One region of the Streptomyces capparidis genome, then DNA from elsewhere that is predicted to be linked to it. Evidence: riboswitches for the same ligand, from Rfam matches in the RefSeq annotation. Region 1 holds a riboswitch; each other region holds the start of a gene.
What was found. A riboswitch is a leader RNA that binds a small molecule or an ion and turns the genes downstream of it on or off. The one in region 1 is predicted to bind cobalamin.

Region 1 (6,310 bases):
TCAGCCGGGGGCAGCGGCCCAGCGCCGTCTCCACCATCGCCTCGTACACGTTGACGCCCAGCGCCCGGCACATGCCCTCGCCGACCAGGGCCCCGCCGATCCGCGGATTGACCTCCACCACCTCCGGGCCGTCGGCGGTCAGCACGAACTCCACATGGGCGAAGCGGTCGGTGTACCCGATCGCGGCGAGCACGCGGCCGAGCCACTGCTCGAGGGACACTCGCCGCGGTTCCGGGAAGGCGACGGGGAACGCGGTCGTCTCCTCGCGGAAGCGCGGTTCCGGGGACATCAGCCGGCTCGAGACGCCCAGCAGCCGGGTCCGGCCCGCCCAGGTGAGCGTCTCGGCGCTGTACACCGGGCCGCGGAAACACGGCTCGGCGAACAGCCGGCCCGCCAGCCGCCGCCCGGCGGCCTCCGCCAGCGCCGCGTCCAGCTCACGCTCGTCCCGGACCAGCCACACATTCTGGCTGCCCGTGCCCGCCGAGTCCTTCAGGATCGCGGGCAGACCCACCTCCTCGAGCAGCAGCGCCCGCGGGTCGGTGCCCGGCTCCGCGGCGGCGGGCGCGGCCTCGAAGGCCCTGCCCCGGGTCAGCCCGGCCCGGTGCAGCCGGTTCCGCACGGCGGCCTTGTCCCGGGTCAGCCGCAGCACGGCCGGGTCGAGGCCGGGCAGGCCGAAACGGGCGGTCAGTTCGGCGCCGACCAGCGTCCAGGTGTCGGTGGAGCTGATCAGGCCGCGCAGCCGGGGGGTGCGGTGCAGCAGCTCGGCCACCCGCTCGGTGTCGAAGGTGTCGGTCTCCACGACGTCCAGGGCGCCCGGGGGGAGCCGGTCCAGTTCGTAGGCGTACCAGGACGGGTCACGGGTCAGCAGCCGCAGCCGCTCGCCGAGCGCGTCGGCCGCGCGCACCAGGTGGCCGAGTCCGAAGGTGAGGGATTCCAGGCAGACCACGGTCATGCCGCCCGCTCCTTCCAGCGCTCCGGGCAGGGGGTGCGGTTCCACGCCATCGTGGACCACGGCATGGCCATCTCCTCGGGGTCCGCGACCTCCACGGGCTTGAGCGTGGCGGGGTCAGGGGCCTCCCGGTGGCGGGCGAAGACCCGCTCGACGTAGCGGTGGCCGGTGTCGGCGCCGACCACCAGGTGCAGCCGGTCGGGGTCGCGGCGCGCCTCGTGGGCCGCCGCCAGGTAGGCGGCGCCGGTGGACAGCCCGGCGAACACCGCGTGCCCGCGGAGCAGGGCGACCGCGCCGGCCATGGCGTGGGTGAAGTCCAGCCAGTGCACGGCGTCGTACAGGTGGTGGCGGACGTTGTCGAAGACGATCGACGACCCGATCCCCGCGATGATCGCCTCCGGGTCGTGGTGGTGCTGGCTGCCGAACGTCACGCTGCCGAACGGCTGCACCCCCACCAGCCGAACCGACGGGTCGCGAAGCCGCAGGTGCTCCACGATCCCGCCTGTCGAGGCGCCGGAGCCGACGCCGCCGACCACGGTCAGCGGCCGCCCGCCGCACTCCGTGGCGACCAGGTCGGCGACTTCGCGGTAGCCGAGGTAGTGGACGTCGTCGTGGTACTGGCGCATCCAGTGGCAGCCGGGGCGTTCGGCGAGGATCTGCTTCACCCGCCGCACCCGCAGCTCCTGGTCGAGTTTCAGGTTCCGCGACGGCCTGACCTGCTCCACGGTGGCGCCCAGGATCTCCAACTGGGCGAGGGTGGTGGTGTCCACGGTGGTGGACGCGACGATGTGGCACCGCAGGCCGTGGCGGTGGCAGGCCAGCGCCAGCGCGTAGGCGTAGATGCCGCTGGAGCTGTCGATCAGGGTCTGCCCCGGGCGGACCGCGCCCCGGTCCAGCAGGTGCCGGACGGCCGCGAGCGCGGAGTAGATCTTCATCGACTCGAACCGGACCAGGACCATGCGGTCGGTGAGGCGGACCAGATCGGGCGTCTTCAGGGCGTCGGCGATGTGGTGGTGGATCACCCGTAGCCTCCTTGGGCGAATGAGCACTGGTGGCCGAGCGAGCGGAAGAAAGCGGACAGGTCGGACTTGGCCTCCCCGGTCGGGCGGCGGGAGAAGAGGTAGCCGATCAGGGATCCGGTGTGGGCGACGAACACCCCGTCGGCACCGAACTCCTCGCGGTGGGCCAGCAGGTCCTCGAACGTCTCCTTGGGCAGCACCTCCTGGGAGAGCACGGCGCTGGCGGTCGCCGCTCGGGCGACGACGGCCCGGTCACCGGACTCGAAGCCCTTGAGCAGGTCGGTCAGGCACCGCTCGTACTCCTGGCCGCGACGCCGGTAGTGCCGCAGCAGCCCCTCCGTGACGGCTTGGGTGTCCACGGTGCCGGGCTCCGCGACGTAGGCGGTGTGGAAGCCGATGCCCGTGCCCAGCCGCCGGACCACGCGGTGCCGGGCGCTGAGGTGGAGAGCGAACTCGTCCAGGAAGACGCTGTCGGCCCGCTCGATCGCGGCCAGGACACCGAGGACCGCGTCCTGGTCGTACGGCAGGGAGAAGACGCGGAACAGGCAGCGCAGCGTCGCGACGACATCAGCGGTGGAACTGGCCATCCCGACACCGACGAGCAGCTCGGAGTGCGTGCTCCAGCGGCCCGACGGCAGCGACAGGCCGAAGCGGTCGAGGAAGAGGCCCGCCGCCGTCGACGCCTTCCACCCGAGGGGCGGCGCCGTGACCGGGTCCGGTCCCGGGGTGAAGTGGACCCAGGAGTGCCGGTCCACCGGAAAGGACACCAGCGCGATGTCCGGATCGGGCCCGGGGGCCAGCGGGCCCTGGTAGAGCTCGCCCAGCGTGCCGTGGCAGGCGCCGGAGGCAGCACGGCCGCCGGAGGGCCGCGGACCCCGTCCTCCTGCCCCGAGTGTCAGCACGGCACGCCGCGGCGGGGTCGGCAGCCGGTCGGTCCACGGCCGGCGTGGATGCGGACTTCAACGGTCACGAGCGCGTCCTCCCTCGTCGTCCCGAGCCTTTGGGCACCGGCCCGGGGGGAGGCGGCTCCGCGGCGCGTGCGCCGTCGGAACGTTCGGAAGCGCCGACCCAATCCCCGAGGTCGCCGTGCACAGCCCGTGCGTCTCACACGTGCGCGGCTGGCAGGTCTTCGGACTCGTGGGCCCGCCCGGCGGACATCCGCCGGACCACTACTGGCCGTCGCTTCCCGGGCCGACTCGACGCCCCAGTGCCATTGACGGCGTTCGCTCCCACTCACCGCTGCGGGACAGTCCCGGATTCCCACCGGGTTCCCTCTTGCGACGCGCCCCCGAACGGAGGTGCGAACCAACTGCGTGTATCACCGTAGGAGCCTCGGGCCGATCGCGACAGAGCGTGCTCGTCCAATTGGCCTGATACAGCGATGTTGGCCCGATGTGATCGGTGTGACGGCCGGCGGGCCGGCGGGAGGGCCGCGCGGCCTGCCCGCCGGCCCGCGGGAACAGTCCGTCCGCGCCGCCGGGTTCGGCGTCTCCGCGCGGATCATCGTCCAGCCGTTGAGCGCCCCGAGACCCGAGACGATGGCGGCGACCGCGACCGCGTCCCCCGCCCAACTGCCGCCGAAGATCGCGTCGGCGGCGTCGGTGAACGGAGCGGTGGACTCCCCCAGCCGCTGGTGCGAGCCGCGCATGCCAGGGTGCCGGTCGACGACGCCCCCGGTCAGCTCCGCCTGGCGCAGCGCCCAGCGCAGTGCCCGCGTGGACGGCTCCGAGCCGTCCACGCCGACCACGATCCGGCCGCCGGGTGCGTGTGTGTCGTCCGTCCGGCTCACCCTGCCTCCTCCTGCCGTGACCGTGTCCTCCCGCGCTCCCGCCGCGCGGTCAGGTGCCCGCGCCCGCCGGCGGGGCCGGCACGAAGACGACCGCGGTGGGGCTGTGCCGCGGGCAGTGCGGGTCGGTGCCGCCGGGGATCTCCGGGGAAAGGCCATCGTCATCGAGTTCAACCAGGAAACATGCCGCCCCTGCCCGGCGCGCGACCAGTGCGCCACAGCTCGAAGACCGGAGGCCGGATCCCCTCCCCGCAACCCCGCGAGGTCTAAGAAGTCCTCGACCACGCCCGCCTCCGGCAGCGCGACAAGCGGTGGCGAGCCAAGTACGGAACCCGTGTGGGCACCGCGGGAACCATCCACCAGGCCGTCGCAGTCACCGGGATGAGACGTCCCCGCTCTGTCGGTCTCCGGAAGACCACCTGGAGCACGCCTTCTCCTCCGCCGTCGCGCGCGCTCAACCTCATACGCCTCGATGCCTGGTGGGACGGCCACCCGCTCGACCGCACCCGCGTCAGCCACCTTGCCCGGCTCGACGGAGCGAAGGCTGCGAGGGCGTCGGCGTCGGTCGCGCGAGCGTGCGGGCATGCGGGCGTGCGGGAAGCAGTCGACCCATGCGGTGCTGTCGGGATAGGAAGAGTCCTGGCCGAGTCGGGTGGCTGCGGCCTCGATGTCGAAGTGCGTGGCGCGGAGTTCGACGCCCGGGCCCAGCAGGGCCCAGTGCGCTCCGGTCCGTCCGTGGGGCATGCCGATGAGGTCTGAGGGAACCGCTTCGGCGCGATGGGCGAAGGACAGGTGAAAGCCCAAGTATTCGAGCGTCGTCCCTTGGACGAGAGGAGCCCCGATGACCGTCGGACCAGGCGTCGGCATCGGCACCACGCGTGCCGATGCGGAGAGCGACGCCTCAGTGATCGCGCGGTCCCGGGATGAGCCCGAGGCGTTCGCCGCGCTCTTCGACCGGCACGCCGACGCCGTGCACCGCTATGCGGCCCGCCGCCTCGGCGGCGAGGTCGCCGATGACCTCGTGGCGGAGACCTTCACCACCGCGTTCCGGCAGCGGCATCGCTACGACCCGGCCCGCGGCGCGGGCGCCGACGCCCGGCCCTGGCTGTTCGGCATAGCGACCAACCTGATCGGCCGGCATCGGCGGGCCGAGGCCCGCCGGTTCAAGGCCATGGCCCGGGTCCCGGCCCTCGCCGACCACGACGAGCCGCTGGCCGACCGGGCCGCGGACCGGGTGGGGGCGCGGGCCGTACGCCGCGAGCTGGCGGCGGCGCTGGCCGCGCTGCCCGCTCGGCACCGGGACGTGCTGCTGCTGGTGGCCTGGGGTGATCTCGGCTACGAGGAGGCGGCCCAGGCCCTCGGTATCCCCGTGGGCACGGTCAGATCACGGCTGCACCGGGCTCGCAGCAAGCTGCGCGAAGCATTGGGCGGATCCAATCCGACGGCACTGCGAGAGGTATCCGACCATGAATGACGAACTCGAACTCTTGAGGGAGTGGGACGCGGACGCGGCCCCGCTCGCCGGTCCGGCCCGGGACCGGGCCCGGCACCAGTTGCTCAACGCGATGGCCCACGCGGACCAGCGCACCGGCACCGGCCCCGGTCGCCGCCACGCACTGCGCCTCGCGGCGGCCGCAGTGGTCGCCACGGCGGTCACGGGGACGGCGGTGCTGATCGGCACGGACGGCTCCGGCGAGGGACGCGCACCGGGCACGAGCACCCCGCGGCTGGAGAACGCCGCCGCGACGGTGCTGAACGGGGCGGCGGCGTGGGAGCGCGAGCAGGAGAAGGAGCCGGTGGCGCCGCGCGACGACCAGTTCATCTACTCGAAGCGGATCATCAAGGAGACGGAGCAGAAGACCGGCGAGGTCAAGACCTACACCGACGAGATGTGGGACTCGGTGGACGTCTCCAAGCCCTCCTTGACCATGGAACTGGGCCGCGAGATGTGGGAGGAGCCCGCGGAGAACGGCGGCGGGGTGTGGCCACCCCGGAAGTGGAGCAAGCTGGAGAAACTGCCCCAAGACCCGGAGAAGCTCATCCTGGCCATCATCTCCTACGGCTCCCGGCCCGACGACCGGCCGATCAGCGATCTCGACAAGCCCGAGCGGTACGAGGCCTACTGGCTGCTCGGCGAGCTCCTGAAGAACCCGGTGCTGCCCCAGGGACTGCGCCCCGCGGCGTACGAGGCGCTGGCCCTTGTGCCCGGCATCAAGACGATCCCGGGGGTGCAGGACTCCGCCGGGCGGACCGGGGTGGGGATCGCCTCCACCGAGCGCGGGTCCTACGAACGCAAGTACCTGATCTTCGACCCGGCGTCGTATGAATTCCTGGGCTTCCGCGACGAGCGGATCTCGGCTTCCGGGGAGAAGAAGTACATCCAGCTTTCGCACGTGGTGGACTGGGGGATCGTCGACCGGGTGAGGCAGCGCCCGTAGGCCGCTGTCCCGCGGCCGGGACCCGCGGGGCCGCCGGCACCGGCAGATGGTCGCCGGCGGCCCTGAGGTTCGCCTCCGGGAAGTCAGTGGGGTGCCGCGGCCGAGGCGACGCCGGGCG
Region 2 (6,310 bases), on a different contig from region 1:
GGCACGGCGTGCGGGCCAACGTGGTCGCGCCCGGCTTCATCGACACCGGCATCCTCGACGGCCTGCCCGAGGACGTCCTGGAGCGGGCCGCCGCCCGGATCCCGCTGGGCCGCGCCGGCCGCCCCGAGGAGGTGGCCGACCTGGTGGCGTATCTGCTGTCCCCCGGCGCCTCCTACATCACCGGCACCGTCGTCCGGGTGGACGGCGGGCTGCGCTAGCCGCCCGCCGCCCCGCCGTCCGCCGCCGGCCCCGTCCACCGCCGGCTGGCACCGACCCCACGGGAGACCCCGCCATGCCCCATCCTTTCGACGACGACCGCACCGCCTGCCTCGTCCTGGTCAACGCCGAGGGCGAGCACAGCCTGTGGCCCGCCTTCGCCGCCGTCCCCGAGGGCTGGACCGTCGCCCGCCCCGCGGCCCCCCGCGACGAGGCCCTGGCCTGGATCGACGCCCACTGGCCGGACCAGCGCCCTCGGTCCCTGACCGGGGCCCCGCCGGACCAGTCCGCCCGCGGGTGACCGGCGGCGGGGGCGCGGCCACCGGCGGCCCGGGCGCGCCCCCGCCCGCCCGCTCAGGTCCCGGACACCACCCCGAGGTACCGGATGTGGGGCCGGCCGCCGGGCCCCGCGGCGACCGCGCACCGCACGCCGTAGACCTCGGCGATCAGCTCCTCGGTGAGGACCTCCCGCGGAGTGCCGCCCGCCACCACCCGGCCCCGGTCGAGCACGACCACCCGGTCGCAGTACATCGCCGCCAGGTTCAGGTCGTGCAGGGCCACGACGCTGGTCACGGGGAGCTCCGCGACCAGCGCCAGCAGGGCGAGCTGGTGCCGGACGTCGAGGTGGTTGGTGGGCTCGTCCAGCAGCAGCTCGCGCGGCTCCTGGGCGAGCGCGCGGGCGATCTGGACGCGCTGCCGCTCCCCGCCGGACAGGGTCCGCCACAGGCGCCCGGCCCGGTCGGTGAGGCCGGTGCGGTCCAGGGCGGCGCGCACCGCTGCCTCGTCCGCCGGGGACGGGGGAGCCCAGGCGCGGCGGTGCGGGATCCGGCCGAGCCGCACCACGTCCAGCACCGTCAGCTCCACCTGCGTGTCCGCCTGCTGCTCGACCACGGCCACCCGCCGGGCGACGGCCCTGCGGCCCCACTGCTCCAGCGCCCGGCCGTCGAGGGTGACGACGCCCGAGGCCGGCGCCAGCACCCCGGCGAGCAGCCGCAGCAGCGTGGACTTCCCCGAGCCGTTGGGGCCCAGCAGCCCGGTGACGGACCCGGGGGCCGGGCTGACGCACACGCCGTCGAGGATCAACCGCCCGTCGGCGGCGCGCGTGACCCGGTCGGCGGCGAGCGTCATCGCGCGACCCTCCGGGTGCGGTACAGCACCAGCACGAACGCGGGCACGCCGATCAGCGAGGTCACCACGCCCACCGGCACCTCCTGCGGGTCGAGCGCGGTGCGGGCCAGGGTGTCCACCCACACCAGGAACACCGCGCCGGCCAGGGCGGTGAGCGGCAGCAGCCGCCCGTGCCCGGGCCCGGCCACCGCGCGGGCGGCGTGCGGCAGGACCAGCCCGACGAAGCCGATCGCGCCCGCCGAGCTGACCAGCGCGGCCGTCAGCAGCGCGGTGACGCACAGCAGCACCAGCCGGGTGCGCGCCACCGCGACCCCGAGCGAGGCCGCCGCGTCCTGCCCGAACGCGAAGGCGTCCAGGGTGCGCGCGTGGCCCAGGCAGACGGCCAGGGCGACCACCAGCACCGCCGCACAGCGCCACACGTCGCTCCACCCGGCCCCGCCGAGCGAGCCGAGCAGCCAGAACAGCACCCCGCGGGTGGTCTCCGCGTCGGCGGCGGTCATCACGACGAACGAGGTGAGCGCCGAGAACAACTGCATCGCGGCCACCCCGGACAGCACCACCCGGTCGGTGGTGCCGCCCAGGGTGTGGCTGAGCAGCAGCACCAGCGCGAACGAGCACACCGCCCCGGCGAACGCTCCCCCGGAGACCGACAGCGCGCCGCCGCCCGCGCCCAGCACCACCACCGCCACGGCGCCCGTCGAGGCGCCCGAGGACACCCCGAGCACGAACGGGTCGGCGAGCGGGTTGCGCAGCAGGGACTGCATCACCGCCCCGCACACCGCGAGACCCGCCCCGCACACGGCCGCCAGCAGGGTGCGGGGCAGCCGCAGGTTCCACACGATGCCGTCCCGGATCGGGCTCAGCCCGGAGGTCCCGCCGCCCAGGTGCGCGGCCACCACGGACCACACGTCGCGCACGCCGATGTCCGCCGGGCCGATGGTGATCGCCACCGCGACGGACACGGCCAGCGCGGCGGCGCCGGCGGACGTGCGCAGCAGGACCCCGGTCGCGGTCGCCGCCGTCACCCGGCGAGGCCCCACGCGCGCAGCGCCGCCGCGACCTTCTCCACCCCCTCGACGGTGCGGATCGTCGGGTTCATGGCCTGCCCGCTGAGCAGCACATAGCGCTTGTGCCGCACCGCGTCCATGTTCCTGGTCACCGGGTCGGACTCCAGGAACGCGATCTTCTTCGCGGCGGTCTCGGCCGTCTGCGACCTGCGGGTGAGGTCGCCGATCACCAGCACGTCGGGGTCGCGGTCGACGACGGTCTCCCAGTTGACCTGGGGCCACTCCTGGGTGGTGTCGTCGAAGGCGTTCCGCGCGCCGAGCGCCTCGGTGATCACTCCGGGGGCGCCGCAGCAGCCCGCCATGTAGGGGGACTTCTGGTTGGCGAACCAGTACAGGACCGAGGTGCCGTCGGCGTCGATCCCTTCGGTGGCCCGGTCCATCCGGGCCCGCAGGTCGCGGACGAGCCGCTCGCCGCGCTCCTCCGCACCGAAGACCCGCGCCAGGTCCCGCACCTCGCCGTACACGGTGTCCATGGTCAGCGGCTCGGTCCGCGCCCCGTCGCCGTCGCCGCTGTTGTCCTTGCCCGCGCAGTCGGCGGGGGAGAGGTAGGTGGGCACGCCCAGCTCCCGGAACTTCCCGCGCGGCGCCACACCGCCCTTGGCGAACGTGGACGCGAAGGACGCGGCGACGAAGTCCGGCTCGGCGGCCAGCACCTTCTCGAAGGAAGGGGCGTTGTCGGCCAGCCTGGGCACCCGCGCCTCGGCCTTCTCCAGGCCCTTCATCACCGGGTCGGTCCAGGTGCCGGTGCCCGCCATCCGGTCGGCGAGGCCCAGGGCGAGCATGATCTCGGTGGTGCCCTGGTTCAGGGACACCGCCCGCTCGGGCGGGGCGGCGATCTCCACCCGCTGACCGCAGTTGTCCAGGACCACGGCCCGGCCGGAGGGGGCGCCGGAGGAGCGCGGGGAGGCGTCCTCACCGCAGGCGGCCAGCAGCAGCGCCGAGGCCAGGAGCAGGGCGGGGAAGCGCGGGGGGTGCGTGACGGGCACGGATGTTCCTCGTGTGTCGAGGGCCCAGGCGCGGGACCCGTTCGGACAAGGCCGCCAGCAGGTCTTCGGACTCGGGATCACCCGGACGGGGCGCCTTCCCGGACCTCGGTCGTGCCGACCTGCGTCCAGTGGCTCGTACTGCCCCGCCCGTCACCCTCACCGCTGCGCGTCAGTTCCGGATTCGCACCGGATTCCCTTGACTGGCCCGGGCAAGCTATCACGCCGCCCCAAGCCGCCCGTCCCCCGCCGCCGCCCGCACCCCCGGGTGCCACCGCCCCTGACGCGGCGGCACCCGGGGACCCCCTAGCGGCTGGTGGGCGCGAACACCGCGACCGTGCGCGGCGGCACCGTGAAGGTGCCCGTGGCGCTGTCGTACGCGGCGGACCTCACCCGCTCGTCAGCGCCCGCGGCCTGGACCGGGTGCAGCCCGTGGGCCTCGCCCGCCAGCTCGGCGATCCGCTGGGGGACGCGGTCGGGGGTGGCGTTGAAGACGACCACCAGGTCGCCGAGCCGCATCGTGACCACCCCGGGCACCTCGTCCCGGCCCGACAGCGGGAAGGACAGCGCCCGCTGCACCTGACCGGCCGTGGCCAGGCTGAAGGCGCTCTCCGTGCTGCGGATCCGCAGCAGGTCCCGGTACGCGGCCGCGGCGTGCTCGATCTCCGCGCAGCCCGGCCTGAGGGTGTCCGCGGCCAGCAGCGGCCTGGCGTGCGACCACTTGTCCGCGTTGTCCGCGGCCGGCGGCAGGCCGCGGCCGAAGCCGTTGCCGTCCCGGCAGTCCCAGTGGATCGCGTTGAACCAGTCGCCGCTGTCGTAGGAGTTGCGGTCCAGCGACTTCGAGCGCAGCAGGTCCGTGCCGGCCTGGGAGAGCGCGGGGCCCTGCGAGAAGGCGGCCGTCGCCATCGCCAGGACCTGCATGCGGGCCCGGTCCGCGGCCGGGACGGAGCGGGGCAGCTTGAACGCCAGCGCGTCGTACAGGGACTCGTTGTCGTGCGCGTCGGCGTACGCCAGGGCGTCGCCCGGCGCGTCCGCGTACCCGGCGGGCGCGCCGCCGTAGTCCACGTCGGCGCCGGTCACCGTCCTGCCGCCGCTGTCGGTGAACGTGAACGACTTCAGATTGCCCGAGAGACCCACCTTGATCAGGTCCTGGTAGTGCAGCAGGCGGGCCCGCTGCTCGGCCGGGGAGCCGTTCGCCGCCGAGCCGTTGGGCTCGGTGTACAGCCCGGAGGCGAAGCCCTGGACACCGGGGTCGGCGTCGAACGGGCCGCCGCCGCGCACCGCGTCCCTGGCCCGGTCGGAGAAGGTGGCCACACCCGTGCCGGCCATGTTCTCCTGCGTGGCCTGGGTGAAGCGGGCGCCGTCGGCGACCTCGCCGAAGTCCCAGCCCTCGCCGTACAGGACGATGCTCCTGCCGTCCACGCCGTCCTCGCGGACCGTGAGCGCGTCCAGGGCCGCGCGGACCGCCAGGATGTTCTCCTTCGGGTGGTGGCCCATGAGGTCGAAGCGGAAGCCGTCCACCTTGTACTGCCGGGCCCAGGTGACGACCGAGTCGACCACGAGCCGGCCCATCATGGTGTGCTCGGGCGCGGTGTTGGCGCAGCAGGTCGAGTCGGCCACCGAGCCGTCGGCGAGCAGCCGGTGGTAGTAGCCGGGCACGATCCGGTCGAGCACGGAGGTCCTCGCCTGCCCGGCGGCGCTGGTGTGGTTGTAGACCACGTCCATCACCACGCGCAGCCCGTCCTCGTTGAGGGCCTTGACCATCTTCCGGAACTCCACGGTGCGGCGGGTGCCGTCCGGGTCGGAGGCGTAGGAGCCCTCGGGCACCGTGTAGTGGTACGGGTCGTACCCCCAGTTGTAGGCGTCCTCGCCGGCCGTCGCGGACACGCACTCCTGCTGCCGCTCGGAGTCGGCCGGCAGGGCGGCGAGGTCGCACTCGGGCGCCGCCTGGTCGGCCTTCCGCTCGGGCACGGTGGCGAAGTCGAAGGCGGGCAGCAGGTGCACGTGCGTCGTGCCCGCCTCGGCGAGCCTGCGCAGGTGCCGGGAGCCGTCGCCGTCCTTGTCGCCGAAGGCCAGGTAGGTGCCGCGGTGCGCGGCGGGCACCGTGCCGTCCTCGACGGAGAAGTCCCGGATGTGCAGCTCCTGGATCTGCGCGTCGCGCAGCGGCACCGCCTTCGGCTTCCGCAGCGACGACCAGCCCGCGGGCGCGAGCGCCGCGTCGTCGAGGTCGGCGACGACGCTGTGCCGGGAGTCGGCGGTGAGCGCCACCGAGTACGGGTCGGTGACCGTGTTGGTGACGACCTCGCGGGCACCGGGCGCCCAGACCCGCACCACGTACCGGTACTGCTTGCCCCGCCAGGACCGGGGCCCGGTGACCGACCACACCCCGGCGGCGTCGTCCCGGCGCATCCCGACCCGCCGCCCGTCCAGCTCCAGGTCCACGTCCTGGGCGGTGGGCGCCCACACGGACAGGGTGACCCGGCCGTCCCGGAACACCGGCCCCAGCGGCGCCTTCTCCGCGGCGGCGCCGTACACGTCGTCCAGCGCCCCGGGGGTCTGCACCCCGGTCGCGGCGAGCAGCGCCCCGTTCCCGGCCCGCTGCGTCGCGATGAGCTGCCCGCGCAGCGCGGGGCGGATCCGGTCCCGGTCGCGCGGGTCCACGGTGAACGCCGGGAGGTCCTTCAGGTGGGGGTGCTCGGCCTTCTGCGCGTCCGTCAGCGACGAGGGGATCAGCCGCAGCCAGTGGCCCTCGTGGGACAGCGCGCCGTCCTCGATCGTGATGTCGCCCCGCGGCGCGTACACGAGCTGCTGGCTGGTCGAGGCGGTGGCCCTCACCTGCCACACCACGGTGTGGGCGTCGATCCACTGGGCCTTCGACCTGCCGAGGTCGAGGTCCGGCGCGGAACCCACCGAAGG
Region 3 (6,310 bases), on a different contig from region 1:
GCTCGTACAGGCCGGGGTCGGCGCCGCGCAGGGAGCCGCAGTACACCGGCAGGGCGTTGCCGCCGCGCTCCTCGACGGCGTCGCACAGCACGTCCACGAACGTGGTGTTCCCCGACAGCTCGTGCGCCCGGTAGAACAGCACGCCCACGGTGGGGCGCTCCGGCTTGGCGGCCCGGTCGCCGTGCACCCCGAAGACGGGCATGGGGCGCGGCGGCGCGAAGCCCTCACCGGTCAGCAGCACGGTGTCGGAGAGGAAGCGGGCCAGTTCGGCCAGGTTCCCCGGGCCGCCCTCGACCAGGTAGCGCAGCGCCTCGGCGACCACGCCCGCCGGGACGGTGGACTCGGCCATCAGCTCCGCGTCCGGCACGGCCTCGCCGCCGAGCAGCACCGCGGGCACCCCGGAGGCGCGCACGGCGGCGAGGCCGTCCTCCCAGGCGCGCTTCCCGCCGAGCAGCCGCACCACGGCGACGTCGGCGCCGTCGAGCAGGCCGGGCAGGTCGTCCGCGACGTCGACGCGCGCGGGGTTGCCGATCCGGTACCCGGCGCCGGACGCCCGGGCGGCCAGCAGGTCCGTGTCGGCGGTGGACAGCAGCAGAACGGTGGTCACGCGCCCTCCTGGTTCATAGCTCCGCCGCGAGGCGAATCCTGCGAATATCCGATGATGTGTGCATCCCGGGCGGTCGGTGCGGGAGCGGCTCCCGCACGCCCGGCGGCCCTCCCGGCGGCGCCCCCGCTCACGGCGCCCCCGCTCACGGCGCCCCCGGCGGAACGAACGGCAGGCCCTCCGGCACGCCGTCCTCGATCAGCCGCAGCAGCGCGCCGGTGTCGGCGTGCTCCTCCACCAGGTCGCCCAGGCGGTCGAGCTGCTCCTCGCGCAGCTCCCCGAACCGGGTGTCCGGCGCGGGCTCGAACGCCCGCCCGGCGTCGGCCGCCACCCGGCGCAGGAACGCCCTGCGGAACCCGTCGTTCTCCAGCGCCCCGTGCCAGGTCGTGCCCCACACCGCGCCCACCCGGCAGCCGTCGAGGAACGGCTCGCCGCCGAGCACCTCCACCACCCCGTGGTGGATCTCGTAGCCGTGCACGGTCTCGTCCAGCGCCCGCCCGGTCGGCCGGGCCAGGGTCTTGTCCGGCGCGAAGACGGTGCGCACCGGCAGCAGCCCGAGCCCGTCCACCGCGCCCGCGCGGGACTCCACGTCGTCCTCGATGCTCGCGCCGAGCAGTTGGTAGCCGCCGCACACCCCCAGCACGGGGCGGCCCTCGGCGGCCCGGCGGGCCAGCGCCTCGGCGAAGCCGCGCTCCCGCAGCCAGCGCAGCGCCCGGACGGTGCCGCGCGTGCCCGGCAGCACCACCAGGTCGGCGTCGGCGAGCTCCTCGGGCCGCTCCACGAAGCGCACCAGCACCCCGGGCTCGGCGGCCAGCGCGTCCACGTCGGTGAAGTTCGACAGCAGCGGCACCGCCGCGACCGCCACCCGCAGCGTCTCGCGGCCGTGCGGGGGAGCGGCGGCCGCCCCGGAGCGCCGGGCGAGGCCGAGGCCGTCCTCCTCGTCGATGCCGAGCCCGGGCACCATCGGCAGCACCCCGAGCACCGGGCGGCCGGTCAGCCGCCGCAGGCTCTCCAGGCCCGGCTCGAGCAGCGTCACGTCGCCGCGGAACTTGTTGACCACGAACCCCGCCAGGTGCCGCTGGTCGGTCCCGGACAGCAGCGCCACCGTGCCGTACAGCGACGCGAACACCCCGCCCCGGTCGATGTCCCCGACCAGCACCACCGGCAGGCCCGCCGCCGTGGCCAGGCCCATGTTGACGATGTCGGTGCGCCGCAGGTTGATCTCGGCGGGGCTGCCCGCGCCCTCGCAGATCACCGCGTCGTACTCCCGCCGCAGCCCCTCCAGGCACTCCAGGACGGTGCCGAACAGCTCGCGCTGCCGCCCGTCGTGGTAGCCGCGGGCGCTCAGCTCGCCGACCGGGCGGCCGAGCAGCACCACCTGGCTGCTGCGGTCGCCGCCCGGCTTGAGCAGCACGGGGTTCATCGCGGCGGTCGGCTCGACGCGCGCGGCCTGCGCCTGCATGGCCTGCGCGCGGCCGATCTCGGCGCCCTCGCGGGTGACGAAGGAGTTCAGCGACATGTTCTGCGCCTTGAACGGGGCGACCTTCACCCCCTTGCGCACCAGCCACCGGCAGATCCCCGCGGTGACCACGCTCTTGCCCGCGTCGGAGGCCGTCCCGGCCACCAGCAGTCCGCCACCCGTCACCGCGTCCGCCTCCCCGATCCCGATACCGATCCCGACCCCGTGCCCGCCGCTCCCTCGCGTCCCGCCGCCCGCCGCACCACGGCGCGCACCACCGCGCGCCGGGCGCAGTGCCCGGCCACCGCCGCGCCGAGCGCGAGCGCCCCCACGCGCGCCGACAGACGCACCGCGCGCTCGACGTCCGCCACCGCGACCGGCCGCCCCTCGGCGCCCAGCACCGGCCGGTGCTCCACCCGCCCGCCGTAGGACAGCGTCCCGCCGAGCCGCACCCCGAGCGCCCCGGCGAACGCGGCCTCGGCCCGCCCCGCGTTGGGGCTTGGGTGGCGGTGCCCGTCCCGCCGCCACGCCCGCAGCGCGCCGCGCCGGTCGGGGGCGGCCAGCACCGTGAGCGCTGCGGTGAGCCGGGCGCCCGGCCAGCCCACCGCGTCGTCCAGGCGGGCGGCGGCCCAGCCGAACCGCAGGTGGCGGGGGGAGCGGTGGCCGACCATCGCGTCCAGCGTGTTCACCGCGCGGAAGCCCAGCAGCCCCGGCACGCCCGCGAGCGCCCCCCACACCAGCGCGCCCACCACGGCGTCGGAGGTGTTCTCCGCGACGGACTCCACCACGGCGCGGGCGATCCCGTCGGCGTCCAGGGCCATGGGGTCGCGTCCGCACAGGTGCGGCAACCGCTCCCGCGCCGCGGCCAGGTCCCCGGCGTCCAGCGCGGCGGCGACGGCGCGGGCCTCCCGGGCCAGCGAGGTCCCGCCGAGCACGGTCCAGGTCGCGGCGGCGGTCAGCGCGGCGGAGGGCAGCGCCCGGCCGCGCGCCGCGCGGGCCAGCGCCGCGGCGCCCGCGTCGACCCCGCCGGCGCACACGGCGGTGTGGACGGCGCCCGCGGCGCGGTGGTCGCGCCACAGGCGGTGTTCGAGCGCGCCCGCGGCCCGGCCGAACGCGGCCACCGGGTGCCCCCGTCGGGGGTCGCCGAGCAGCAGGTCACCGGCGTAACCGAGCGCCACCCCGAGCGTGAACGACGCGGAGGCGGTCGAGGAGGAGGGGCCCACTGGTCAGCCCGTCGGGCGGTGGCCTCGTGCGGGGGCGGGCGGTGCGGGTGGTCGGCTGGAGCCGGGCATGGCAGATGTCCTCACTCAGGGTCCGCGCCCTGGTTCGACGTGACCGGCGGTGAGAGTCTCCTGGCTCCCGGATCGACGCTCCCTCCGGTCTTCCAGCCGTTTCCGACCGTGACCTCGGGTGGAGGGACGCTCCCCGGTGACAGTGGCGGGACCGCGCCGGATTCTCACCGGCTTCCTCTCCTGCCGCCGCATGGCGGCTCCGATACCACCACGTGGCGGGAGAGGCCGTCAACTCCGCCCCGTGACGCGAGAGCGGGGTGCGTCAGCGCCGTGAGCAGCGCCGACGCACCCCGAGTGCGGTCAATTCCCGGGCCCGTGAAGGGCTTGGCCGCAAGCCCGCGCAGGGGGGCGGCCGGCCATCCCCGGGGCCTGCCGGGACGTCAGGAGACGATCAGGTGGATGCCGTAGGCCACGGCCGCGGCGCACAGCGCGAAGCAGGTGTACGCGCCGGTGCGCGCCACCGCGCCGGAGGCGCCGCCGGTGGCGGTCGCCTGCCGGGACATGCCGATGATGCCCAGGGTGAACAGGCCCACGAGGCCGACGGTGACGACGACGCTGACGCCGAACACCGCGCCGAGGGCGGCCCAGTCGATGTGCACGGGAAGACTCCAGGAAGGGGGGAGGCCGTCAGGGGGGAGGCCGGGCGAGGGGTCAGGCGGTGGGGGCCGCGGCGGGCGCGGGCTCGGCGGCGGGGGCGGGGACGGACGCGGCCATCGGCGCGGGAGCGGCCGGGGCGGTGTCCGTGCCCGGGACGACCGGCACCACGGTGACCTCGTCCACGGCGGCGGGCTCGTCCACCTCGTTGACGTTGTCCGCGTGCACCGGCTTGCGGCGCGAGGCCAGCCAGATCGCGGAGCAGGCCAGGATGCCGAGCACGGCCACGGCGGCGACCCCGGCGTCGCCCTGGTCGGCGAGGAGGGCGGCGGCCGCGGCGACCGAGCCCGCGGCCGGGAGGGTCAGCAGCCAGGCGGTGGCCATGCGGCCCGCCACGCCCCAGCGCACCGGGGCGCCCTTGCGGCCGACGCCGGAGCCGAGCACCGCGCCGGAGCAGACCTGGGTGGTGGACAGCGCGAACCCGATGTGGGAGGAGCTGAGGATGACCGCGGCGGCGCCGGTCTGGGCGGCGAAGCCCTGCGGCGGCTCGATGTCGGTCAGGCCCTTGCCCATGGTGCGGATGATGCGCCAGCCGCCGAGGTAGGTGCCGAGCGAGATGGCCAGGCCGGCGGAGACGATGACCCACAGCGGCGGGTCGGCGTCGGCGCCCAGCGCGCCGCCGCTGATCAGCGCCAGGGTGATCACACCCATGGTCTTCTGGGCGTCGTTGGTGCCGTGGGCCAGGGAGACCAGCGCGGCGGAGGTGATCTGCCCGGCGCGGTAGCCCTTGGACGACGCCTTCTCGTCCAGGCCGCGGCCGAGGCGGTAGGTGAGGCGGGTGGCGAGGGCCGCGGCGCAGCCGGCCACGATCGGCGCGGCGACGGCGGGGATGAGGACCTTCATCATCACCTTGTCGCCGTTGACGCCGTCGAGGCCGACCGAGACGACCGTGGCGCCGATCAGGCCGCCGAACAGGGCGTGGGAGGAGCTGGACGGCAGCCCGGCGAGCCAGGTGAGCAGGTTCCACACGATCGCTCCGACCAGACCGGCGAAGATCACTTCCGGTTGGACGCCTGCCGCTTCGTCGATGATGCCGCCGGAGATGGTCTTGGCGACCTCCACCGACAGGAACGCTCCGACGAGGTTGAGCACCGCGGACATGGCCACCGCGGCCTTGGGCTTCATCGCCCCGGTGGAGATGGTGGTCGCCATCGCGTTGGCCGTGTCGTGGAAGCCGTTCGTGAAGTCGAACACGAGGGCCGTAATGATCACGATCCCGATGAGAAGCGTGATGTGTTCCATGCACCCAGGCAATCTTCGAGAGGGTCGGTGGCGTGGCGACCGTACGGAATTCGGATGAACGGAAGGTGAACGCGGATTGGCGTGGCGGTGCGCCGCCTCCGCGGCCCGGATTCCTCGGGGTTGTGCGCCCGTATATGTGACATGTGTCACTTTTCTCGGGTGTCGCATCGGGGAGCTGACGACGCGCCGTGCGCGCCCTGCGCGCCGTATCGTCACCGACCCCGCGCGCCAGGGATGTGCGCTCCCAGCGCACTCCGCCGGGAAACGCCCCCTGCCCGGGAACGCTCAACCGAGAACACGCCCCCCCCACGCCCCGCCCGGGGACACCACCCGCACACCGGCCGCCCCCGCCCCGCACCCTCTCCCGCCCGCCGCCCCGCCGCCCGTAAGGTCGCCGCATGGCAGTGAACGCGGATCTCATGCGCGCCTGGGAGCAGGTCACCGCGACGGCGCGGCGGATGACCGAGGACGGGCTGGTCGTCGGCACCTCGGGCAACGTCTCCGCACGCGTGGGCGACCTGGTCGTCGTCACCCCCACCGGGGTGCGCTACCACGAACTCGGCCCCGGCCACCTGGTCGCGGTGGACCTCGACGGCGCCCCGGTGCACGGCACCGCGCGCCCCACCAGCGAGCTTCCCATGCACCTCGCGGTCTACCGGGAGACGCCGGCCCGCGCCGTGGTGCACACCCACTCCGTGTACGCCACCGCCGCCTCCACGCTGGTGGACGAGCTGCCGACCATCCACTACATGGCGGCGGCGCTCGGCGGCCCCGTCCGGGTGGCCGCCTACGCCACCTACGGCACCCCGGAGCTGGCCGCGCACATGCTCGACGCCCTGCGCGACCGCACCGGCTGCCTGCTGAAGAACCACGGCACCCTCACCCACGGCGACGACCTGGCCTCTGCCTACGACCGCGCGCAGCAGCTCGAATGGATGTGCCAGGTGTGGCTCACCGCCCGTGCGGCGGGCAGTCCCGCGCTGCTTCCCGGGTACGAGATCGAGCATGTGGTGGAGAAACTGCGCGGCTACGGCCAACCCCGCTGACATCGTCCGCACC

Region 2: another riboswitch for cobalamin. It lies ahead of ACYVO2_RS24480 (ABC transporter substrate-binding protein); the one in region 1 lies ahead of ACYVO2_RS05285 (GHMP family kinase ATP-binding protein).
Region 3: another riboswitch for cobalamin. It lies ahead of ACYVO2_RS19950 (cobalamin biosynthesis protein); the one in region 1 lies ahead of ACYVO2_RS05285 (GHMP family kinase ATP-binding protein).

The regions. Positions count from the first base shown of each region.
Region 1 is NZ_BAAGTD010000004.1:114,449-120,758, reverse strand. Features, by position in the region: gene ACYVO2_RS05295 (ATP-grasp domain-containing protein) at 1-952, opposite strand, end outside; gene ACYVO2_RS05290 (cysteine synthase family protein) at 949-1,971, opposite strand; gene ACYVO2_RS05285 (GHMP family kinase ATP-binding protein) at 1,968-2,870, opposite strand; cobalamin riboswitch at 3,072-3,293, opposite strand; gene ACYVO2_RS05280 (universal stress protein) at 3,287-3,757, opposite strand; gene ACYVO2_RS05275 (RNA polymerase sigma factor) at 4,596-5,228, shown strand; gene ACYVO2_RS05270 (CU044_5270 family protein) at 5,221-6,192, shown strand.
Region 2 is NZ_BAAGTD010000033.1:38,035-44,344, reverse strand. Features, by position in the region: gene fabG (3-oxoacyl-ACP reductase FabG) at 1-218, shown strand, start outside; gene ACYVO2_RS24495 (MbtH family protein) at 293-517, shown strand; gene ACYVO2_RS24490 (ABC transporter ATP-binding protein) at 571-1,344, opposite strand; gene ACYVO2_RS24485 (FecCD family ABC transporter permease) at 1,341-2,369, opposite strand; gene ACYVO2_RS24480 (ABC transporter substrate-binding protein) at 2,366-3,397, opposite strand; cobalamin riboswitch at 3,437-3,617, opposite strand; gene pulA (pullulanase-type alpha-1,6-glucosidase) at 3,701-6,310, opposite strand, start outside.
Region 3 is NZ_BAAGTD010000024.1:89-6,398, reverse strand. Features, by position in the region: gene cobN (cobaltochelatase subunit CobN) at 1-607, opposite strand, end outside; gene ACYVO2_RS19955 (cobyric acid synthase) at 750-2,249, opposite strand; gene ACYVO2_RS19950 (cobalamin biosynthesis protein) at 2,246-3,241, opposite strand; cobalamin riboswitch at 3,409-3,533, opposite strand; gene ACYVO2_RS19945 (hypothetical protein) at 3,736-3,954, opposite strand; gene ACYVO2_RS19940 (inorganic phosphate transporter) at 4,007-5,251, opposite strand; gene ACYVO2_RS19935 (class II aldolase/adducin family protein) at 5,650-6,297, shown strand.